4 regions of the Solibacillus sp. FSL W7-1324 genome follow, and region 2 is predicted to be linked to each of the others. Evidence: riboswitches for the same ligand, from Rfam matches in the RefSeq annotation. Region 2 holds a riboswitch; each other region holds the start of a gene.
What was found. Region 2 has a riboswitch for S-adenosylmethionine ahead of MKY71_RS01640 (O-acetylhomoserine aminocarboxypropyltransferase/cysteine synthase family protein). Riboswitches for the same ligand answer to the same signal wherever they lie in the genome.

Region 1: linked by a shared signal. The riboswitch ahead of MKY71_RS16620 (bifunctional homocysteine S-methyltransferase/methylenetetrahydrofolate reductase) and the one ahead of MKY71_RS01640 (O-acetylhomoserine aminocarboxypropyltransferase/cysteine synthase family protein) in region 2 are both predicted to bind S-adenosylmethionine.
Region 3: linked by a shared signal. The riboswitch ahead of metA (homoserine O-acetyltransferase MetA) and the one ahead of MKY71_RS01640 (O-acetylhomoserine aminocarboxypropyltransferase/cysteine synthase family protein) in region 2 are both predicted to bind S-adenosylmethionine.
Region 4: linked by a shared signal. The riboswitch ahead of MKY71_RS13760 (methionine ABC transporter ATP-binding protein) and the one ahead of MKY71_RS01640 (O-acetylhomoserine aminocarboxypropyltransferase/cysteine synthase family protein) in region 2 are both predicted to bind S-adenosylmethionine.

Annotation. Positions count from the first base shown of each region.
Region 1 covers NZ_JBBOYH010000001.1:3,329,309-3,334,664, forward strand. The annotation lists gene metH (methionine synthase) at 1-1,802, opposite strand, end outside; gene MKY71_RS16620 (bifunctional homocysteine S-methyltransferase/methylenetetrahydrofolate reductase) at 1,795-3,639, opposite strand; SAM riboswitch class I at 3,743-3,840, opposite strand; gene hemG (protoporphyrinogen oxidase) at 3,928-5,313, opposite strand.
Region 2 covers NZ_JBBOYH010000001.1:327,977-333,332, forward strand. The annotation lists gene MKY71_RS01630 (hypothetical protein) at 1-1,525, shown strand, start outside; gene nfsA (oxygen-insensitive NADPH nitroreductase) at 1,571-2,305, opposite strand; SAM riboswitch class I at 2,549-2,663, shown strand; gene MKY71_RS01640 (O-acetylhomoserine aminocarboxypropyltransferase/cysteine synthase family protein) at 2,780-4,084, shown strand; gene MKY71_RS01645 (hypothetical protein) at 4,273-4,671, shown strand; gene MKY71_RS01650 (homoserine dehydrogenase) at 5,309-5,356, shown strand, end outside.
Region 3 covers NZ_JBBOYH010000001.1:1,742,628-1,747,983, forward strand. The annotation lists gene MKY71_RS08420 (AAA domain-containing protein) at 1-1,431, shown strand, start outside; gene MKY71_RS08425 (nucleoside-diphosphate sugar epimerase) at 1,452-2,204, shown strand; SAM riboswitch class I at 2,268-2,375, shown strand; gene metA (homoserine O-acetyltransferase MetA) at 2,530-3,471, shown strand; gene MKY71_RS08435 (ABC transporter ATP-binding protein) at 3,523-4,293, opposite strand; gene MKY71_RS08440 (YczE/YyaS/YitT family protein) at 4,421-5,053, opposite strand; gene MKY71_RS08445 (HesB/YadR/YfhF family protein) at 5,193-5,356, opposite strand, start outside.
Region 4 covers NZ_JBBOYH010000001.1:2,755,745-2,761,100, reverse strand. The annotation lists gene MKY71_RS13785 (acyl-CoA dehydrogenase family protein) at 1-1,192, shown strand, start outside; gene MKY71_RS13780 (arsenate reductase family protein) at 1,504-1,860, shown strand; gene gcvH (glycine cleavage system protein GcvH) at 1,941-2,321, shown strand; gene MKY71_RS13770 (toprim domain-containing protein) at 2,424-2,750, shown strand; gene MKY71_RS13765 (thioredoxin family protein) at 2,758-3,060, shown strand; SAM riboswitch class I at 3,122-3,224, shown strand; gene MKY71_RS13760 (methionine ABC transporter ATP-binding protein) at 3,370-4,398, shown strand; gene MKY71_RS13755 (methionine ABC transporter permease) at 4,391-5,059, shown strand; gene MKY71_RS13750 (MetQ/NlpA family ABC transporter substrate-binding protein) at 5,213-5,356, shown strand, end outside.

The sequences.
Region 1 (5,356 bases), 3.0 Mb from region 2:
TCATCATTTGTATTGAAGATCAGATCGTTCGCCAGCTTGATTTCCTCTTCAGGAATCGATGCATAGCGCTCCAGCTTTTCAGTATTTACAATCGCATAGTCCAAGCCGGCTTGTGTACAGTGATATAAGTACACCGCATTCAGCACTTCACGTCCTACAGGCGGCAGACCGAACGAAACATTACTTACACCAAGCACTGTTAAGCAGCCAGGTAAATGTTCTTTAATCAGGCGAATTCCTTCAATTGTTTCCTCAGCGGCACCGATATATTGCTCATCGCCTGTACCAACCGGGAACATTAACGGGTCAAAGATAATATCTTCAGCTGACATGCCCCATTTTTCTGTTAAGAGCTTATAAGAACGTTTCGCCACTTCAAGCTTTTGCTCACGTGTAATAGCCATTCCCGTTTCATCGATTGTACCGACAACAAGTGAAGCCCCATACTTTTTCACAAGTGGCATTACCGCATCGAAACGCTCTTCGCCATCTTCCAAGTTAATGGAGTTAATAATGGCCTTCCCCTGCGAATACTTCAGTGCAACTTCCATTACTTTTTCATCTGTAGAGTCGATTACAAGCGGCACTTTAACTTTTTTCACAACTTCCTGCATGAAGTTTTTCATATCTTCCACTTCATCACGGTCAGGGTTTGCTAAACAAATATCGATGACATGTGCTCCATTTTTAACTTGTGCACGCGCAATTTCCGCTGCTTCTTCAAATTTACCGTCAACAATCAGGTTTTTGAATTTACGGGAGCCGATTACATTCGTACGTTCCCCGATAAATAACGGACGCATTGATTCGTCGTATTGCAGTGGCTCGATACCTGATACGACATGTCCGTGTGTTACATCTTTCGGCTCACGCGGTTTATAGCCTTCTACAGCTTCACGGATTGCCGCGATATGCGCCGGTGTTGTACCGCAGCAGCCGCCGACGATGTTCAGCCAGCTTTTTTCTGCGAAACCTTGCAGTTTTTTCGATAATGAATCCGGCGTTTCATGGTAGCAGCCTTCCTCGTCCGGTAAACCGGCATTCGGATAACAGCTAATATAGCCATTTGAAAGTTCGGCCAATGAACGGATATGATCGGTCATAAATTCCGGGCCTGTCGCACAGTTCAGTCCGACAGACAAAGGTTTAATGTGCTCGATCGAAATATAAAATGCTTCGATTGATTGACCGGCAAGCGTTGTTCCCATCGGCTCAATTGTTCCGGAAATCATGACAGGCAGCTCTTTGCCAAGCTCTTCAAATGCGCGGTGAATCGCAATTGTTCCTGCTTTTACATTCAGCATATCCTGGGAAGTTTCCATTAAGATTAAATCCGCCCCAGCTTCGATTAACGCTTTCGCCTGTATATAAAAGTTTTCTTCCAGCTCTTCAAATGTAATACCGCCTGTTACCGACAATGTTTTTGTCGTTGGTCCGATTGCACCTGCAACAAAGCGTGGCCATTCCGGTGTCGAAAACTCTTTCGCCGCTTCCAGTGCAATCTCAACCGCCCGCTTATTAATTTCAACCGCCTTGTCACCTAAGTCATATTCATCCAATACGAGCGGTGTTCCGCCAAATGTATTTGTACAAATAATATCAGCGCCTGCAGCTAAATATTCACGGTGGATTTTGCCCAATACATCCGGTCTTGTCAGCACGAGGTTTTCGTTACAACCGTCTAAATCTTCTCCGCCAAAATCTTCATATGTTAGGTTTTCTGCCTGAAGCATCGTCCCCATGGCACCATCGATGATAAGTATTCTTTTTTGTAATTGCTCATGAATTGGGTGATTATACATTCGACTGAACTCCTTTACTTTCCGCATCATATTGTTTTACATAGTCCATTAATTCAAGCGTCATATCATAGCGTAAAAACGGTGTAATTAAATAAATCCCGTTAAAGTATTTGCAAGCCGTATCGAGTAGCTCTTTCGCAATCGCGATTCCTTCTGCTGTCGCTGCTTCCTTGTCATCCCCGCAAGCAGCCATACGCGCAAGTACTTCATCTGATAACTTAATTCCTGGTACTTCATGATGTAAAAATTCCGCGCTGCGCGATGACGTCAACGGCATAATTCCGATATAGATTGGTGTTTCCAAATGTTTAGTCGCCTCATAGATTTCGACGATTTTCTCTTTCGTATAGACCGGCTGCGAAATAAAGTAATCTGCACCATGCTCGATTTTCTTCTCTAAACGGGCAACAGCACGGTCCAAAACACGGACATTCGGATTAAAGGCAGCGGCCACAGAGAAGTTCGCCTGTTTTCGTAACGATTTCCCTGTAAAAGAACCACCCTTATTTAACTGCTTAATTAAGGAAATAAGCTCCATTGATGAAACATCATAGACGCTTGTCGCACCCGGGAAATCTCCCACTTTTGTCGGGTCCCCTGTAATGACAAGAATATCGTGAAGTTCCAGCGCATCCAGCCCCATCAAATGTGACTGAAGCCCAATTAAGTTGCGGTCACGGCATGTTAAATGCGGCAATGAGCGAATCCCATGCTCTTTCAAAATAGCGGCCATCGCGATATTACTAATTCGCGGTGAAGCAAGTGAGTTATCCGCCATCATAATGACGTCTGCGCCCGCTTTTGCCAGCTGTTTTGCCCCTTCGACAAACCCGTCAATTTCCAGATGACGCGGTGTATCAAGTTCCACAATAACAGAGCGTTCACGTTTTGCTTTTTCGTGGAGCGGCTCTTGCTTACGCGGCTCCGGAATACGGACAAATTGCGTTTGCCCAGGTTTGGCTTCTTTTGTATCAACCGGCTCCATATTCGCCAAACGTTTTTTTACTGCTGCAATATGCTTCGGTGTTGTTCCGCAGCAACCGCCAATTAAACGGACTCCCTGATTTACGAGTTCGACAGCTGCACGTGCAAAATAATCGGTTTCCGACTCATAGACAACACGACCATCTTCAATATCCAGTAATGATGCATTTGGGTATGCCGATAAAAATGCCTTTTCCGGTAAATTGACTCCTTCAAACGCCTGGATTGTATGGAAAGGACCTAATCGGCAGTTGCTCCCAACAATATCTGCACCTAATCTTTCCAAATCATGAAAAGCTTCATTTAAAGACATCAAATTTTGAAGAACACCCGGTTCCTGCATTGTGACTTGGGCAATGATCGGTAAATCGGTCATTGAACGTAATAGATGGACACAATGGGATAGTTCTTCAAAATCATAATACGTTTCAAGTAAAAATCCGTCCGGTTCTCCAGCTAGTAATACTTCAGCCTGCTCTTGGAATGCAGCTAAAATTTCGTCTAATGTCGCATCACTTTTTCGGATTCCGCGAATACCGCCAATTGTCGCCAGAACGTATTGCCCATCAAGAGAGGCAGCACGCTTTGCGATTTTTAATGCGGCTTCATTAAATTCCAGGACACGATTTTCATAGCCATAACGTGCAAGCTTAATCCGGTTTGCCCCATATGTATTTGTTTGGATAATATCTGCACCAGCTGCAATATATTCGCTATGAATCTTCTCTATAATATCAGGACGTGCAATATTCATTTCTTCATGACAATAATCCAACCCATATGAATAAAGAAGTGTTCCGATTGCCCCGTCTGCTGTTAAAACCCGTGTTTGTAATTCTTCAAGTAAACCCATTGCCTTCACTCCATCATTTACAGTATTTTCAGTATATTAACGATATAAAAAAAGCCTTCTTTCATTAAATAAAAGAAGGCTTAGTAGTTATCAACTTAATCCCTTCTCATCTTCTGGCATTAGCCACTGGATTTAGCACCTGACTTAATGTTGGTTGCTGAAGTTTCATCGGGCCAGTCCCTCGACTTCTCTTGATAAGAAAATAATATGAATTTTTAAAATAATTAAATGAATCATAACGTTATCTAATAGTTACGTCAATACCCTTTAGCCGAATGAAGTATTTCTTTACATAATTCGACTAATAATCTGTTCAGCCGTTTTTTTGCCGTTTAAAATACAGGCACCGATTCCGACTCCGAAATAGGCACATCCCGCTAATAGAACATTCGGGTAATCTGTCACCAGCTGCTGCACAACTTTCGATAATGCTTCATTATGAGCCAAATCATAGCGTGGCATTTGATCAATCCACTTTGTTACATTGACGACTGTCGGCTCCGCTTCAACACCTAAGCTAAGTCGTATATCTTCCAGCGCAACTTTTGTCAGTTCTTCATCAGACATGGCTGCCAACTCTTCATAGCGCGGATTAATATTTTTATAAAACAGGCGAACGAGTAAATTACCTTCTGCCGACGTATGCTTCCATTTACGGCTCGTCCATGTCGATGCATTGCAAACTAAATCACTATTATGCGAAACGATAAAGCCTGTGCCATCTGCCGGTAAAATATCGTCCGGTACATCAAAGCCAACATACATCGTTAGAGCAGATGCTGTCGTGAACTTTTTAAGCTGTTCTTCCAGTGAGTCATCCTGTATGACATGACGTACGGTTTCATTCGGAACGGCCAGTACAACAACATCCGCTAAAATCGTTTCATCTTCCAGCACGATTTCATATTGCTCGCCTAATTTATTGATTTGCTTTGTTACTGTATTTTTCATGAATTCAACTTCCGGCAGCTGTTCCTCTAAACGATCGATCAATGCCGATAAACCTGAACGGAAAGAAATAAACTTCTTATTCGCAGCTTTTTCGAATTGCTCACGATGTGCTTCGAATCCTTTAATAATCGACCCGTAGTTGTTTTTATAATCCACTAAATAAGGCAGAGTGGATGCCAGGCTTAATTGATATAAATCTCCTGAATAAACACCTGCTAATACAGGGGCAATTTGTTTGCGGACAATTTCTTCCCCTAAAAAGTACTCCAAAAACGTTCCGATAGAGCTTTCTTTTGTAAATGTAGTGTTCGGTATTTCTAAGTCTTGCAGTGCTCTCTTTTTACCTTCTTCAGAAATTAGCGTACTCGACATAAGTGATTCTACACTCATCGGAATGCCGAATGTCGAGCCTGCCGGAATTGCATGAAGCTCATTATTCGTATGAATGTAGGAAATACCTGTTTCGTTATAGACAAGCTCTGATTCAAAATCAAGCTCCTTTACAAGTTCCAAAACCCCTGGATGACGAGCTACAATTGAGTCAGCCCCCGTTTCCATAATAAAGCCTTTATCCTTTTCGGAATGAATTTTCCCGCCTAAATATGTGTTCTTTTCAATCAGTATTAACCGCGCTTCCACATTTTGCTCATGCATTTTATTTTTCAAATAATGCATTGTACATAATCCGGTAATTCCGCCACCTACAACTACTACTGTTTTCATATCCACTCTCTCCTATTTCGTTCGCTTCTCTTTAATAAGTATA
Region 2 (5,356 bases):
TTTAACTGTATATATTTCTAAAATCGATCTTAACTGGACGATTTTTCTATACGTAATACCTGTTGTAGCAATTATCGGAGCAATTTTTGCAGTCGGTAAGGAGCAAAAAGTTAAATCAGCAATCGTGCTTGTCAGCATTATTGGGATCGGCTATTTGGTAAGTGCGCCATTTTTAAATGCAGATGAAAAATTCAAGTCTTCAGAGATGAAGGAAAAAACGGAAATTTCGCCGTTTGATGAGACGAAAACACCGGCAAGTGTACCACCAAAGTTCGCTAAAAATAAAATGAAAAAAGCGTTTGGACAAGTGCCAAACACAAGCTATTATGAATTAGGAAATCTTCAAATTCAAAAAGTAAATGGTAACTATGTTTACATCGCACCTGTAGAGTTTTCAGGGTTCTTTAAGTGGTTCAACGGAAAAACAACACCTGGTTATTTCACGATGAGTGCAACAGACTCAAGCGATAATCCGAAGTTTGTGAAGGCTGAAATGAGCTATGTTCCATCAGCTTATTTAAATAAAAATCTGGAGCGTCATATTCGTCTCCAAAATCCTTCATTAATTTTCTATGGAGATCCGCAGCTGGAAATTGATGAAGAGGGAAAACCGTATTACATCCGTTCTTACGGCGAATTTATTTCGGCGCGTAACGGCTTTGATGTAAAAGGGATTGTACTTGTTGATGCGGAGACGGGTGCTACAGAAAAAATTGCGATTGCGAATGTACCGGAATTTATTGATGGTGCTGTATCACCGGAAGCGGTAAGTTTGCAGAACAGTTATTACGGTAACTATGTACACGGCTTCTGGAATAGTCTAGTCGGCAAAAAGGATGTTAAGTTGCCGAGTGATGAAGGTACGGAAGCAAATGTAAGCCCGATTTTTATGGAAGACGGGGAAATGTATTACTTCACTGATTTTACAAGTCCTAAAGAGGGCGTTGATTCGATGCTTGGTTATGCATTAACACATGCACGTACGGGTGAAGCAACGTACTATACCGGAAATCTGGAAGAGTCTTATATGGATTCCCAAGGGGCTCTTGAAATTATCGAGAAAAAGTTCATCGAAAAAGAATGGGAAGGCGAAATGCCGATCCTTTACAACTTCTATGGTGAAGCGAGCTGGCTGTCAGCTGTACTGGATGCGAACGGATTCCTGCAAAATTACTTCATCGTCTCTGCAGCAAATCCTGAAATTTCGGCATTTGGTACAACGCCAAATGAAGCATTAAGACTTTATAAAACAGCACTAAGCCGTGGCGGAAGTACGGTAGATGGTACTTCGAATGCTGAAGAAGCTAAGGCGACAGTAAAAGTCGTGCGTGTTTATAAAGAGCGTGTAGGTGATTTCACGATCGTATCATTCCTGGCGAACACAGGCGAAAACTTCATCGTATCTACAGAAGTTGCACCGTTTGCAATCTATTTGCAAGAAGGTGACCAGGCGACGATTACGTATGCAAAAACAGGAGAAGACTTCCAACCTGTAAAAACATTGCAGATTGAAGGGTTGAAATAAACAAAAGGAGTATGCCATTTTGAGGCATACTCCTTTTTAATTGGATTACTTCCAAGTAAAGCCTCGTGAAGCAAGGAAGTCTTTCATATGCGGACGGTTTTGCTGAACTAAGTAATCAGCCATTTGTTTCGTCCATGTCGCAGTCTTCTGATTTGAAGAACGGCTGCTATAATAGTCTTCCATAATTCCATCGTACTCATCCAGAAGTGTTTCATACTTATCAACGTCATAACCGTTTTCATGCAACACCGCAGCTACCGGTAAACGCGGCTTTGTTTCGTTGCGTTTTGTCGGTGTACCGATTGTCATCGCAAACAACGGGAAAACGTATTCCGGTAAATTGAAAAGCTCGCTGATTTCTTTAGGATTAGTACGGGCACCACCGATATAGCAAATGCCATAACCCATTGATTCAGCTGCAATAACGAAGTTTTGGGCAAATAACGCAACATCTGCTACCCCTACAAGAACATTTTCAGCAGAGTCAGCAGAAATATCAACCCCATGCTTTTGACCCGCTACTTGCAAACGTTTGAAATCTACACAAAACAAGAAAGAGGCACCTGCTGTTTTGAACTGGAATTCGTTTTTAGACAGTTCCCCAAGCTTCTTTTTCTTTTCTTCATCCGTTACCCAAATGACACTGTATGCCTGGACAAAATGCGAACTTGCTGCCATTTGTGCCGTTTCGATTAAATCGATGACCGTTTCTTTTGAAATTTCCTCACCTGTATATTTACGAACAGATGTATGACTGCGTAATAATTCTTTTGTATTCACGTGAACATCTCCCTTTTATGTAATAAAACTTAATGGTGTATCCTTCATGCTTATTTTAGTCAATATTTTACTTGAAGTCGATTATTAGCGTCTGTTCAATTCATAGAGATGAAATTTATGCATATCGTTAAATACAGATAAGAGCAATCTGAATTAAATCAGAAAATTTTAAATTTTTTGTGTTGACATATCGGATTAGTATGTTTTATACTGAGACACAACGATGGAACACAAATCACATAACTCTTATCAAGAGCGGCGGAGGGAATAGGCCCTGAGATGCCCGGCAACCAGTAAGTGATGAACTGACTAAGGTGCTAAATCCTACAAAATGGACAATCATTTTGAAAGATAAGAGGAGGCAAACTTGCTCATGCGCAACCCTCTTCTTAACTGAAGAGGGTTTTTTTCATTTAAAAAATCCTCCTCAAAAACACCGATTTCACCATCGATTAAATTTTTGGGGGTAATAAAATGACAAATTTAAGACCAGAAACATTATTATTACACGGGGGTCAAAAACCAGATCCTGAAACAGGAGCGATCGCTGTTCCGGTATACCGTACAACGGCTTATGCATTTAACGACACTGCTCATGCGCAACGTCTATTTGCATTACAGGAGACAGGCAATATTTATTCTCGTATTATGAACCCGACAGTCGGGGCATTTGAAGAACGGGTTGCTTTATTAGAAGGGGGTACAGCTGCAGTAGGGCTTTCATCTGGCGCAGCAGCAGTAGCATTTTCTATTTTAAACGTAGCCGGTGCAGGGGATGAAATTGTTGCGGCAGGCTCACTTTACGGTGGGACTTACAATTTATTCGCAACTACATTGCCTCGTTACGGCATTACAGTGAAATTTGTGGATGAATCAGATCCTGCAAACTTCCAGGCGGCAATCACGGATAAAACGAAGGCAATCTTCGCTGAAATTATCGGAAATCCAAGCTTAAAAGTACTGGATATTGAAGCGGTAGCAAACATCGCTCATGACAATGGTCTTCCTTTATTAATCGACAGCACATTTGCTTCCCCATACGGAAGTAATCCGATTGAATTCGGCGCGGATGTTGTCATTCATTCTGCAACAAAGTGGATTGGCGGTCATGGAACGACAATCGGCGGGATTGTTGTTGATGCAGGTAAGTTTGATTGGACGCAAGGAAGACATCCAGGATTTACAGAACCGGATACTTCATACCATGGTCTACGCTACGGAATTGACACAGCAGGCGCTGCATTTGCGACAAAGCTTCGTGTTCAACTATTGCGTGATTTTGGTCCAACATTATCTGCTGACGCGGCATTTAACTTCCTGCAAGGACTTGAAACGCTTCATTTGCGTATTGTCCGTCACAATGAAAATACACAAAAGGTAGCCGAGTATTTAAGAAACCACCCATTTGTGGAGTACGTAAATTACAACGGCTTTGAAGATTTTGCGACACATGATCTAGCGAAGAAGTATTTGAAAAATGGCTTCGGATCGATCATTACATTCGGTATTAAAGGTGGGCGTGAAGCAGGCCGCCAAGTAATCGATAACGTAGAACTGTTCTCTCATGTAGCGAACGTTGGGGATGCCCGTTCATTGATCATCCACCCTGCGAGCACAACACACCAACAGTTATCTGCTGAAGAATTAAAAACTGCCGGCGTATCGGAAGAGCTCATTCGCTTATCGATCGGGTTAGAAGCAGCAGAAGATATTATCGCTGATTTAGAACAGGCATTAGCAAAAGTTGCGGCTGAAGTAGGCGTAGAAACAAACGCATAAAATGTGATGAAAGGCTTAGCTTCTCCCATTCGAGAAGTTAAGCAATTTTTAGAAAATTAATCCCTACTATTTTTATAAGTTTTATTGACAAATATAAAACCTAGTAATACAATGGGGATAATAAAATACCAACCAGAAAAATTTAAAATGATGTTGCAGCATCATTGGAAGAAAAGGAGTTGTTCAACATGGGGAAAGTATACAGTGCACAAAACATTGCAGCCTATATTATTTATGAACTTAATGACGTAAAGGAATTTGTGAACGCTTGCGCTATCCAGCAAATTTTGGCGGATGTGAATACGATGTGGCAGCATGTTTTCGGACACAATGCTTTCTCAGAACAAGCTCACGATCTTTCCACAGAAGGTTATGTTGTAAGAGAAGTAGCCGAAGCATATAAAATTCATGGTACAGCCCATATTTTATCGCCAGCAAGAGAATGGTTTTTAAAGTACGGGGAATTTCAGTTAGTGGAGCGCCCATATGCGGTTCCTAACTACTCGGCAAAAGAGGAAATCGTCATGACCAAGATTTTAACTGCCTATCGTTTACGGGCATTTAATGATATAAACGTGGCAGTATAAAATAATTCCGGAACACTAGCGAGCCCCCTTGCTAGTGTTTTTTATTTTTTGTGGTGTTGATGTATGACGTTTTATTAGAAGAATGAAGAGAGTTATTAGAAGAAGTTTTGGGAATATTAGAAGAAATGGCGATGTTATTAGAATTTGAGGGGAATCATGGTTTGTGTACGTGCTTTTTTAGCCGAAAAATGAATGCAAAAACTGGTATGCCGGTTTTATTAGAACAATGGAGTGGGATATTAGAAGAAGTGTGAGTGATATTAGCACATTGAGCTCGGATATTAGCATGTTTCGTATCCATATTAGAACATTGACAGGATATATTAGAAGATCGCAATTTTATTAGAACATTTTAAAATATATTAGATGATTTCCGAATATATTAGAAAATAACAAAACGCCCTTACTACATAGCCTCAACTATAAGAAGTGACTGGAAATATTTGCGCCTTCCACCCTAAAATAGCTCTTAAAAAATAAAATTTGGATGAATATTGACCGTTTACAGTAAACAAATGTCCTTCTAGGCGAGATTCCCCTTGTTTTCATGTATTATATAAGATAGAATTTGCTTTAAGATAAATTTTTTGAATTATTCGTTAATATATGTGTGTTAAGAATTTGGAGGAGAAAGGCAATGGCAACAATCAAGGCAGCGATCTTAGGATTTGGCACAGTAGGTCAG
Region 3 (5,356 bases), 1.4 Mb from region 2:
CTCGCAACAAATGAGCTGGATCAGATGAAAACTGAAACACAGCGCCAAAACCGTGAAAAAGTGGAGCTTCAACTGAACAAAAAAGCGGAAGAGCTGGCAGTTTTAAATGAACAGATTGCCCTTGGTACTGAGACGGTTGAACAGTTAACAGTGCGCTTTAAAGGGATCAACAGCGAAGGCGTACAGCTTGAAAAACGCCGCACAGAACTTGAACAGCTGACAAAACTGAACCCTGAGCAGGCAATCATTGAAGTGAATGAAAAGATTACACTGCTTACAGAAAAGATCGAGACGCTAGAAGTGAAAATCAGTTTGCTTCCGGTAACAGCAGAACTTCAAAACGAATGGCATGGGTTATTGAAAAATGCCAATGCCCATGACTTGGATGAAATCCGGAAATTGTACGTGAAACATGCCAATGTAATCGGCACAACATGTGTTGCCTCAGCAAATAAAGAATTTATGGACAACTACCCGACGTTTGATGTTGTCATTATTGATGAAGTTTCAAAAGCAACACCACCGGAACTGTTACTGCCGATGTTAAAAGGCGCAAAAATTATTTTAGTTGGGGATCATCACCAATTGCCGCCGCTTGTAGGCGATGCGACCTTTGAAGAAACATTGGAGCAAGTTGTGAAGGAAAGTACAACATTTGAAGAAAAACGGGAGCTTGAAAGATTACTCGAAGAATCATTGTTTGAGCGTTTATATAATAATTTGCCGTCGCAGAACAAAACGATGCTTGCCCTTCAGTATCGTATGCATAAAAATATTATGTCAACTATTACACCGTTTTACGAAAATGAATCCGAACAGCTGCAATGTGGGTTAGAAGATTCAGATGCTGTACGAGATCATTTCCTTGAAACATCCAAAATTACACGAAATCATCATTTGCTATGGCTCGATATACCGAATGCCAAACCATTTTTTGAAGAGCGGATGAAGGAAGGCTCAAGTTTATTCAATTTAGCTGAGCTGGAACAGATTAAACAGCAGCTGCTCGAATTAAATGCCGCAACGGAGCAGGCAAAGGCACAAGGTCTGATTCCACACGACGCATTAAAATCGGTTGGCGTTATTTCATTCTACGCGGAGCAGGTAAAGCGCATTAATCGTTTGATCGAGCAGGAGATCAGTGTACCGCATTTACACATCCGTACTGGATCGGTCGATAAATTCCAGGGGATGGAGATGGATGTCATTATTGTCAGCATGGTGCGGAATCATGACAATGAGCGCGGAGAAATCGGCTTTGCGAAAGATTACCGACGTCTCAATGTTGCCTTATCCCGCGCCCGGGAACTGCTCATTATGGTCGGCAGTACCGAAATGTTTACGAAGCGTCCAAAGAGCGCGAAAACAAGGGATATGTATGCCCATGTCTTAACGACAGTCAAAGAACAGGACGGCTATTTTGCTGTATAGAAACAGGGGGATTGGATTGAATGGATTTACAAGGAACAGTTTTACAGCTGCAGAAAGAACTCGGCCAAAACCCATCTATTGAAATTAAAAAGCAAATGCAATATGCCATTCCGATTCATACATTGGAAGTAAAATATCATCCCGTGATGCGTAATGCCATGGATATTTTAATGAAGATGATGCTTATTTCATTTGAAAAGGCAAAACTGAAAAATGTGGAGCTATTAGCCGAAATTTTATTGGTGGAACCGTTATTTATTCATGATTTGACGAATAAAATGTTACAACTCGGCATGATAGTGAAAGAACAGGAATTTGCGCTTACTGCTAAAGGGAAAGCACAGCTGGAATCGGGCATTTTTGAAGAGGAACTAGAAGAAACAAGTTACTTTATTCAATACAGTCCGATTCATGAACAGCCGTTGGAGGGGGACCTGGAGGAATTTGCGGATATAGAAGAGTTTCCGGAGCCTTTCCCGACAATGGATACAGAAGAAATCGAAGCGATTGAAGAAACGTTGCTTGTTGATTTCATTCAACAGCAGCTTTCCGAACAACCGGTGGCGGAAGATGAAGTTCCGCACTATATAACGAGTGTTGTGTCGACGGAATCGATCCAGATTAATGATATACCGGTCCTATGTTTTTTATTGTTCGATCAAAAGGAAAACAGACATTTTGTACGTGTATACAATACATTGACAAGTGTATGGGATGAGCGGCTGGAAACCATCTTATTCAACATAGAAAAAGAACAGCTTCAGGATGAGTGAAATAATATTTTTTGAATTATTGCAAAACTATAAAGTACATGATACACTAATGACAATTTAATAGTCTTATCAAGAGAAGCGGAGGGACTTGGCCTTATGATGCTTCAGCAACCTCTAGTGTTACTAGAAAGGTGCTACTTCCAGCAAGGTGTTGACCTTGGCAGATAAGAACGGGTAAAAGCCCCTCTCAATTCTGTTTTGCTGGAGTGAGAGGGGCTTTTTATGTTGTTCTGGAACGGTTCGTTTCGCTCGTAAAACAATGCAATGCCTGAACACGACTGATTATTAAAAGTATTTTGAAATAGTTTATGAGGGGGAAAGTGAAATGCCGATTAATATTCCGAAACATTTACCGGCGGGTGAGCTGCTTAGAAAAGAGAAGATTTTCGTCATGGAGGAGGACCGTGCGAAAACGCAGCAAATTCGACCGCTAAATATTTTAGTGTTTAATTTAATGCCTGAAAAAGAGAAAACCGAGCTGCAGTTGCTGCGCTTGCTCGGGAATACACCATTACAGGTAGATGTCACATTTTTAAATACAGCTACATACGAATCAAAAAATGTTTCCAAATCGCATTTAGATACATTTTACCGAACATTTGACCAAGTGAAGCACCGTCGTTTTGATGGTCTTATTATTACGGGTGCGCCAGTAGAGAAAATGGATTTTGAAGATGTCGGCTACTGGAACGAAATTACGCATGTGATGGACTGGGCAAATGAACATGTTACTTCAATCATGTATATATGTTGGGGCGCACAGGCTGCTCTGTACCACCATTTTGGCATTGGTAAATTCGAATTGCCGAAGAAGTGCTCCGGTGTATATTCCCATGTGATTACGGATTTAACAGTAGATCTAGTACGTGGGTTCAGTGACGAGTATGTTGCACCGCATTCACGCCATACATCGGTTTCGATTGATGAAGTACGAGCACATCCCGACTTGCGTTTACTCAGCTATTCGGATGATGCAGGGGTGTTTATCGTTCAATCGAAAAACAATAAACATATTATGATTACAGGGCATCTGGAATATGATGCAACGACATTATCGGATGAGTATTTCCGCGATATCGAGAAAGATCCGGACAATACGGATATTCCGGTCAACTATTTCCCGAATAACGATCCGCTGCAGGCACCGAAAAATGTTTGGCGTGCCCATTCGCATCTATTGTTCTACAACTGGCTGAACTACTACGTATACCAAGAAACACCGTACGAATGGCATTATGTTGATGAGAATATTGAATATCATATTTAGTGTGTATAAAATGAAACAAACCAGCAAGAGGTGGACTCCTGCTGGTTCGTTTTATTTAATCGCGACCCAGGCACGTTCGCGTTCGATTTGCAAACTGATTTCACGCCCGAAGAAATCGCTTAATAATTCGTCTGTTAAAACCGTTTCCCGTGCATTGGCTTCGATATTTTTTCCGTCTTTCATTAAAAGCACATGGCTAAAGCAAGGCAGAATTTCCTCTACATGGTGAGTCACATAGATGAGGGTAGGGCCGTTTTCAGCTTGTGCAATCTGTTCGATCGTCTGCAGTAAGTTTTCCCGTTCAATCAAGTCAAGCCCGCCACACGGTTCATCCAATATGAGAATTTCGGGATCTGCCATAATGGCCCTTGCAATTTGAACACGCTGCCGTTCACCTTGTGACAAATGCTCGAATGATTTATTTGCTAAATGATCACAGTGAAAATGCTTCATAATAGAAACTGCATGATTAATTTCTTCATCTGTCACATCATTGAATAGTCGAAGGGCCCCGAATTTTCCGCTGAGCACGATTTCAATCGCATTATCCTGCCAGTTGAAATTATCGATCATCGCGTTGCTTACCCAGCCGATCCGCGTCCGCATCTTCGGTATATAGGTCTTGCCATATGTTTCACCAAGTACTTGGACGCTTCCTTTGTTTGGCCAAATGTAGCCGTTAATGACTTTCAGCAACGTCGTTTTGCCTGAGCCGTTCAACCCTAAAATGGCCCAATGCTGTCCCTTTTGCACATGCCAGCTTAAATCATCTAAAATCTTCTTGTCATTGCGATATAAATGGATATTTTCAATATGTATCATTTTAAAAACACCTCCACTTATTACTATGCACTTTTTTACATTGTTACGAAAGTATTTTTTGAAAATTGTAATAATTTAAATATAAAAAAAAGAAAGCAAACGCATAATGCTTGCTCTCTACATATTTTTATATAACGACACTCTCAACACCTGCTGCGCGGTGGAACAGCTTTCCGTTCCATTTGAGCGCCCATTGTACGACAGGCCCTAAGCCGAACGCCATAAATACCGTACCGACTCCGACTGGTCCGCCCAATATAAAACCTATTATAGCAACCGTTACTTCCATTGTTGTACGTGCACGGTTGACACTCCAGCCAAGACGGTGAACCAACAACAGCATTAACGTGTCACGAGGCCCTACACCAAGGTTAGCCACCATATACATGCCGCAGCCGAAGCCCAGCAGGATAACGCCAACAACAAATGCCAATGTTTGTTCAAACAGTGTATTCGCATCCGGTAATACAATCATAAATATATCAATAAAAATACCTGTCAGGAACATGTCCAAATACGTTCCGACTTTCGGCAATCTTTTCGTGAAAAACGTATCAACAGCCAGAATGAGCAAGCCTAAAATGATAGACCATGTACCGACCGTTAAGCCCAAGTTTTTTTGTAGTCCGATATGAAGGACATCCCATGACCCAACGCCAAGTATTTGTCCTTTGATCGTTAATGTCACGCCTAATGATAAAACAATGATGCCTGCAATAAAAAATACGCAGCGCCAATAAAATTCCTGTTTCGCTTTCACATATAATCCCTCATCAATCTTCGATATAATCCTTACTCATTATAACGATTGAATCGGCAAAAACGGATTTACTAAAATTTCGAAACATTTGAACTTTTCGACGGCGAATTGTTCGTATTAGAGAGCGATAAAAAGGTGTTTATTTTTCATAGGAATAAGTTAATTCATCGGATGAATCGGCGACATCTACAACTAAATGATGTTCGTTGAAAAACCACTCATCGGACTTTTCAATATAAAAATGAATATCTTCCACAACGGTTTCAATGCCTATTTCATGCGGCTGCTCCCGCGTCATCCCTA
Region 4 (5,356 bases), 2.4 Mb from region 2:
AATCGATGGCGATAAATTTACAGCATTCATCGTTGAGCGTTCATTCCCAGGTGTTTCTGTAGGTCCTGAAGAGAAGAAAATGGGGATTAAATCATCTTCAACTCGTACATTAATTTTGGAAGACGCAGAAGTACCTGTAGAAAACTTACTAGGTGAAGTAGGCCGCGGTCATATTATCGCGTTCAACATTTTAAATATCGGACGTTATAAATTAGGAGTAGGTACGGTAGGTGCATCTAAACGTGCATTTGAATTAGCAGTTGCTTATACAAACCAACGCCAACAATTCAAAACAAAATTATCGGACTTCAACTTAACAAAAGAAAAGATCGCATCAATGGCTTCTCACATTTATGCATCTGAATCGTTAAACTACCGTACAGTTGGTTACTTCGAAGACCGTTTAAGCCAGTTATCTGATGAAGAGCAAAAAGACGGCAAATCAATTGCAGCAGCAATCGCTGAATATGCAATTGAGTGCTCAATCGCAAAAGTATTCGGTTCTGAAACATTGGATTTCGTAGCGGATGAAGCGGTTCAGTTACACGGTGGTTACGGCTTTATGGCTGAGTACGAAGTAGAACGCATTTACCGCGACTCTCGTATTAACCGTATTTTTGAAGGTACAAACGAAATTAACCGTATGATCGTACCAGGCACATTCATGAAAAAAGCATTAAAAGGTGAGTTACCACTATTACAAGTAGCACAAGAACTTCAAAACGAACTATTAATGCTTATGCCTGAAGAAATCGGTCAAGGTGCATTAGAGCAAGAGAAATACTTAGTGAAAAATGCTAAGAAGATCGCAGTACTTGCAGCAGGTGCAGCAGCACAACGCTACGGTGCAAAACTGGATGCAGAGCAAGAATTGTTAGTGAACATCGCGAACATTGCAAACCAATTATACGCAATGGAATCTGCAGTAATCCGTACACAAAAAGCTATCGAGCGTGACGGTGAAGAAAAAGCAGCACAAAAAATTCTTTACACTCAAATTTTCTGTCAGGAAGCATTCGCAGAAATCGAAAAAGAAGCAAAAGAAACATTAATCGCTTCAGTTGAAGGTGACGATGCACGTATGATTTTATCAGCATTACGTAAATTAACGCGCAACAACCCTTACAACTTAATTCCGAAAAAACGTGAAGCTGCAGCGAAACTAATCGAAGCAGAAAAGTATGTAGTTTAATAAAGACTGTCATCGGGTGCATGAAAGTGCACCCGATTTTTCTGTCGTTTTCTAACAAATCGTAAAATGTTCCAATATAATTTCAGAAATTCTAATATATCTTGGAACTTCTAATATAAGTACTATATTTTCTAATATGTCACGCAAAGGTTCAAATAAGTGAAACCGTTCTTCTAATATAAGTCCGGCATGTTCTAATATTTTCATACATCTTCTAATAAAAACCGCTCCGATCATGCGAACACATTTTTGATTTGTCCTTCTATATCCGTTACAATATAGGAAAATCCAGGGCAAAAAGGAGTACTTACATGACAGTAAAATTCATCCAATATCCAAAATGTACAACTTGTAAAAAAGCGCAAAAATGGCTAGATGAGCAAGGTGTGGACTATGAAAATATTCATATTGTAGAACAGACACCATCGAAAGAAGAACTTAAAGCCATTTACGAAGCAAGCGGTGTACCGTTGAAGAAATTCTTTAATACTTCAGGCATGAAATATCGTGAGTTAGGCCTAAAAGATAAACTACCGACAATGTCCGAAGATGAGCAATTAGAGCTATTAGCATCGGACGGTATGTTAATTAAGCGACCGATCGTTACAGATGGAAAAAAATTAACTTTAGGATTTAAGGAGTCTGACTTCTTAGAAACTTGGAAATAAACAGTTATTCACATTGTATTTCCGAACGAAATATGGCAAAATGAACTTGAATGTACTACATATAACATGGAGGTTTTCAAATGAGCACACCAAAAGAATTACGTTATTCAAAAGAGCATGAGTGGGTAAAAATTGAAGACGGTAAAGCGACAATCGGTATTACGGATTTCGCACAATCTGAATTAGGCGATATCGTATTCGTAGAGTTACCTGAAGTAGGCGATGAAATTTCAAAGGATCAGCCTTTCGGTAGTGTAGAATCTGTAAAAACAGTTTCTGAACTATATGCACCACTTTCTGGTAAAGTTGTTGCAATCAACGAAGAATTACTGGACAATCCTGAATATGTAAATGAATCACCATACGGTAATGCATGGATGGTTACTGTTGAGTTAACAAGTGAAGCAGAAGTTGAAGAATTATTAGACGCAGACGCTTACACTGCATTAATCGAACAATAAGATTAAACAATAAGACCAAACACTAAAGCCTTCTAATTAAAGGTTTTAGTGTTTTTTTGTTATTCTATATATAAAGGTGATGGATGAAAGGAAGCGTGTACTATGGGAAAATGCATCGTTGTTGAAGGACGTGCCGATAAACTGAGAATACTTCCGATATTAGCGGAAGACGTGACGATACTTTGCACGAATGGCACAATAAGTGAAGTCAATTTGATTGATTTATTGGATGAATATGAGCAAGATGAAATTACGACTATGTTTGATGCAGATAAAAACGGTGAAAAGTTACGTAAACTGATGAACCGTGCATATCCTGAAGCGACACAGCTTATCATACCTCACGAATATGTGGAAGTAGAAAAAACACCTACTAAAATCTTAAGGGATATGTTACTACAAGCAAAATTTATAGTAAACGAAGGATGACAGTATAATGGAACAATGGACGAAACAGCAGTGGGAACAGAACGTACAACAGCATGATCAGACAGCGTTTTTCTTATATACGCCGATGTGCGGCACATGTGAAGTATCGGAAAAAATGTTGGATGTAATTGAGAAATTACTCCCAGATCTCCCGCTTGGTATGGCAAATATCAATTATTTGGGAGATTTACCATATGAATTGAAAATTGAAAGTGTACCTTGTTTAATCGTTTCAGACAAGGGAGAACTAACGAATAAAATTTACGCATTTAAATCCGTACCGTTTCTGTATGAAATATTAAAAAAGTAATTGACGAAGTCTCTTTATCGTGATAAAGTAACATTCATAATAATAAAACTTAATAATGTTACTCTTATAAAGAGAGGTGGAGGGAAGTGCCCTATGAAGCCCGGCAACCAGCGTTTACGCAAAGGTGCCAATTCACACAAAGTTTAAACTTTGAAAGATGAGAGAACGGTTTACCGTATAAATGTATGTGAAACCTTTCTACTTGTCATGGTAGAAAGGTTTTTTTCATTCAACGGATGTTTTGGATGAAAAATGAACATGATTTTGAAATAGCAGGAAGGTTATTTCAATTTAGAAGGAGTACAACCGATGATTGATATACAAAATATTACTAAAGTGTATAACACGAAAAACGGTAAACTTACAGCGGTTGATAATGTAAGCTTATCGATTAACAAGGGAGAAATATACGGTATTATCGGCTACAGTGGTGCCGGTAAAAGTACAATGATCCGCCTGCTGAACGGTTTGGAAAAGCCGACAACAGGTTCTGTTGTTGTAGGTGGCCAGGATATCGCGAAAGCTTCCGGGGCAAAATTACGAGAAGCACGCCAAAAAATCAGTATGATATTCCAGCATTTCAACCTGCTTTGGTCACGTACCGTTGAAGAAAACATCGCATTTCCACTTGAAATTGCGGGTGTTTCAAAAGCTGATCGTGAAAAGCGAGTAGAAGAGCTGATTGAACTCGTTGGTTTAAAAGGAAGAGGGAAAGCGTATCCTTCTCAATTGTCAGGAGGGCAAAAGCAGCGTGTCGGCATTGCCCGAGCGTTGGCAAACAATCCGGAAGTGCTTTTATGTGATGAAGCGACATCAGCGCTTGATCCGGAAACAACGGATTCGATTTTGGAACTACTGCTCGATATTAATAAAAACATCGGACTTACAATTGTACTCATTACACATGAAATGCATGTTATCCGCAAAATCTGTAACAGAGTAGCGGTGATGGAAGCCGGAAAAGTAGTGGAACAGGGCGATGTATTGCAAGTGTTCCAGCATCCTCAAGCACCCATTACGAAAAACTTCGTATCACAGGCTTCTGGTGAAACACCGGAAACACAAGCATCACTGGAACAAATTTTTGCCAACTATCCAGGAGGCAAAATCGCCAAATTAATATTTGCCGGTGCTACGACAGAACAGCCTGTCATCTCGCAAATGATCAAGCAGTTTGACGTAGTTGTAAATATTGTGCATGGTAAAATCTCGAATACAACGGGCGGTTCGTTTGGTACATTGTTTATTCATATCAATGGCGAACCAAATGCAGTCGCGGAAGCACTGAGCTTTTTAGCGAAGCAAGAAATTCAAACGGAGGTGATTGAGCATGTTTAATCAATTATTTCCGAACGTCGACTGGGGTAAAATGCTCGACGCAACATATGAAACCATTTATATGACAGCTGTTGCGACAGTCATTACATTTATACTCGGCATTCTGATTGGGATTGTCCTATTTTTAACGAGCGACAATCAATTATGGGCTAATAAAATTGTGCACTTTTTAACAGGATCACTCGTAAATATTTTCCGGTCGATTCCATTTATCGTCTTAATCATTTTATTAATTCCGTTCACAAAGTTTTTACTTGGAACAATCCGTGGCGCCAATGCAGCATTACCTGCGCTAATTATCGGTGCAGCACCGTTTTATGCACGCATGGTATTAATAGCGTTACGAGAAATTGATAAGGGTGTTATTGAAGCAGCCCGCTCAATGGGAGCGAAAACTTCTACGATTATTTGGAAAGTATTGATTCCGGAAAGTTTACCGGCATTAATTTCAGGTATTACGGTTACAGCTGTCGCTTTAGTAGGATATACAGCAATGGCCGGCATTATCGGTGCGGGTGGTTTAGGGAACCTGGCATTCCTTGACGGTTTCCAGCGTAACCGAACAGATGTGACATTAATGGCAACTGTTTTAATTTTAGTTGTCGTATTTATTATCCAGTATATTGGGGACTTCATTACAGCAAGAGTGGACAAACGATAGTTAGTGGCTTTTTAGGCCGTAATTATAAATATTGGTGCATCGAAACAATATGGACGCAAACTTTTAAAAAGTGCGCGTCCATCAGAAAAATAATCAGAATATAAAAAAGGTTTCGATAAACTGAACAAACTAAAAAAAGGGTAGGTAAAACAGATGAAGAAATTATTATCAAGCGTTATTTTAGGAGCTTCAGTACTAGCTTTAGCAGCATGTGGCGGCGAAGATGAAAAATTAGTAGTTGGTGCATCAAATACACCACACGCAGTAATTCTTGAAAAAGTTAAACCAATTTTAGAG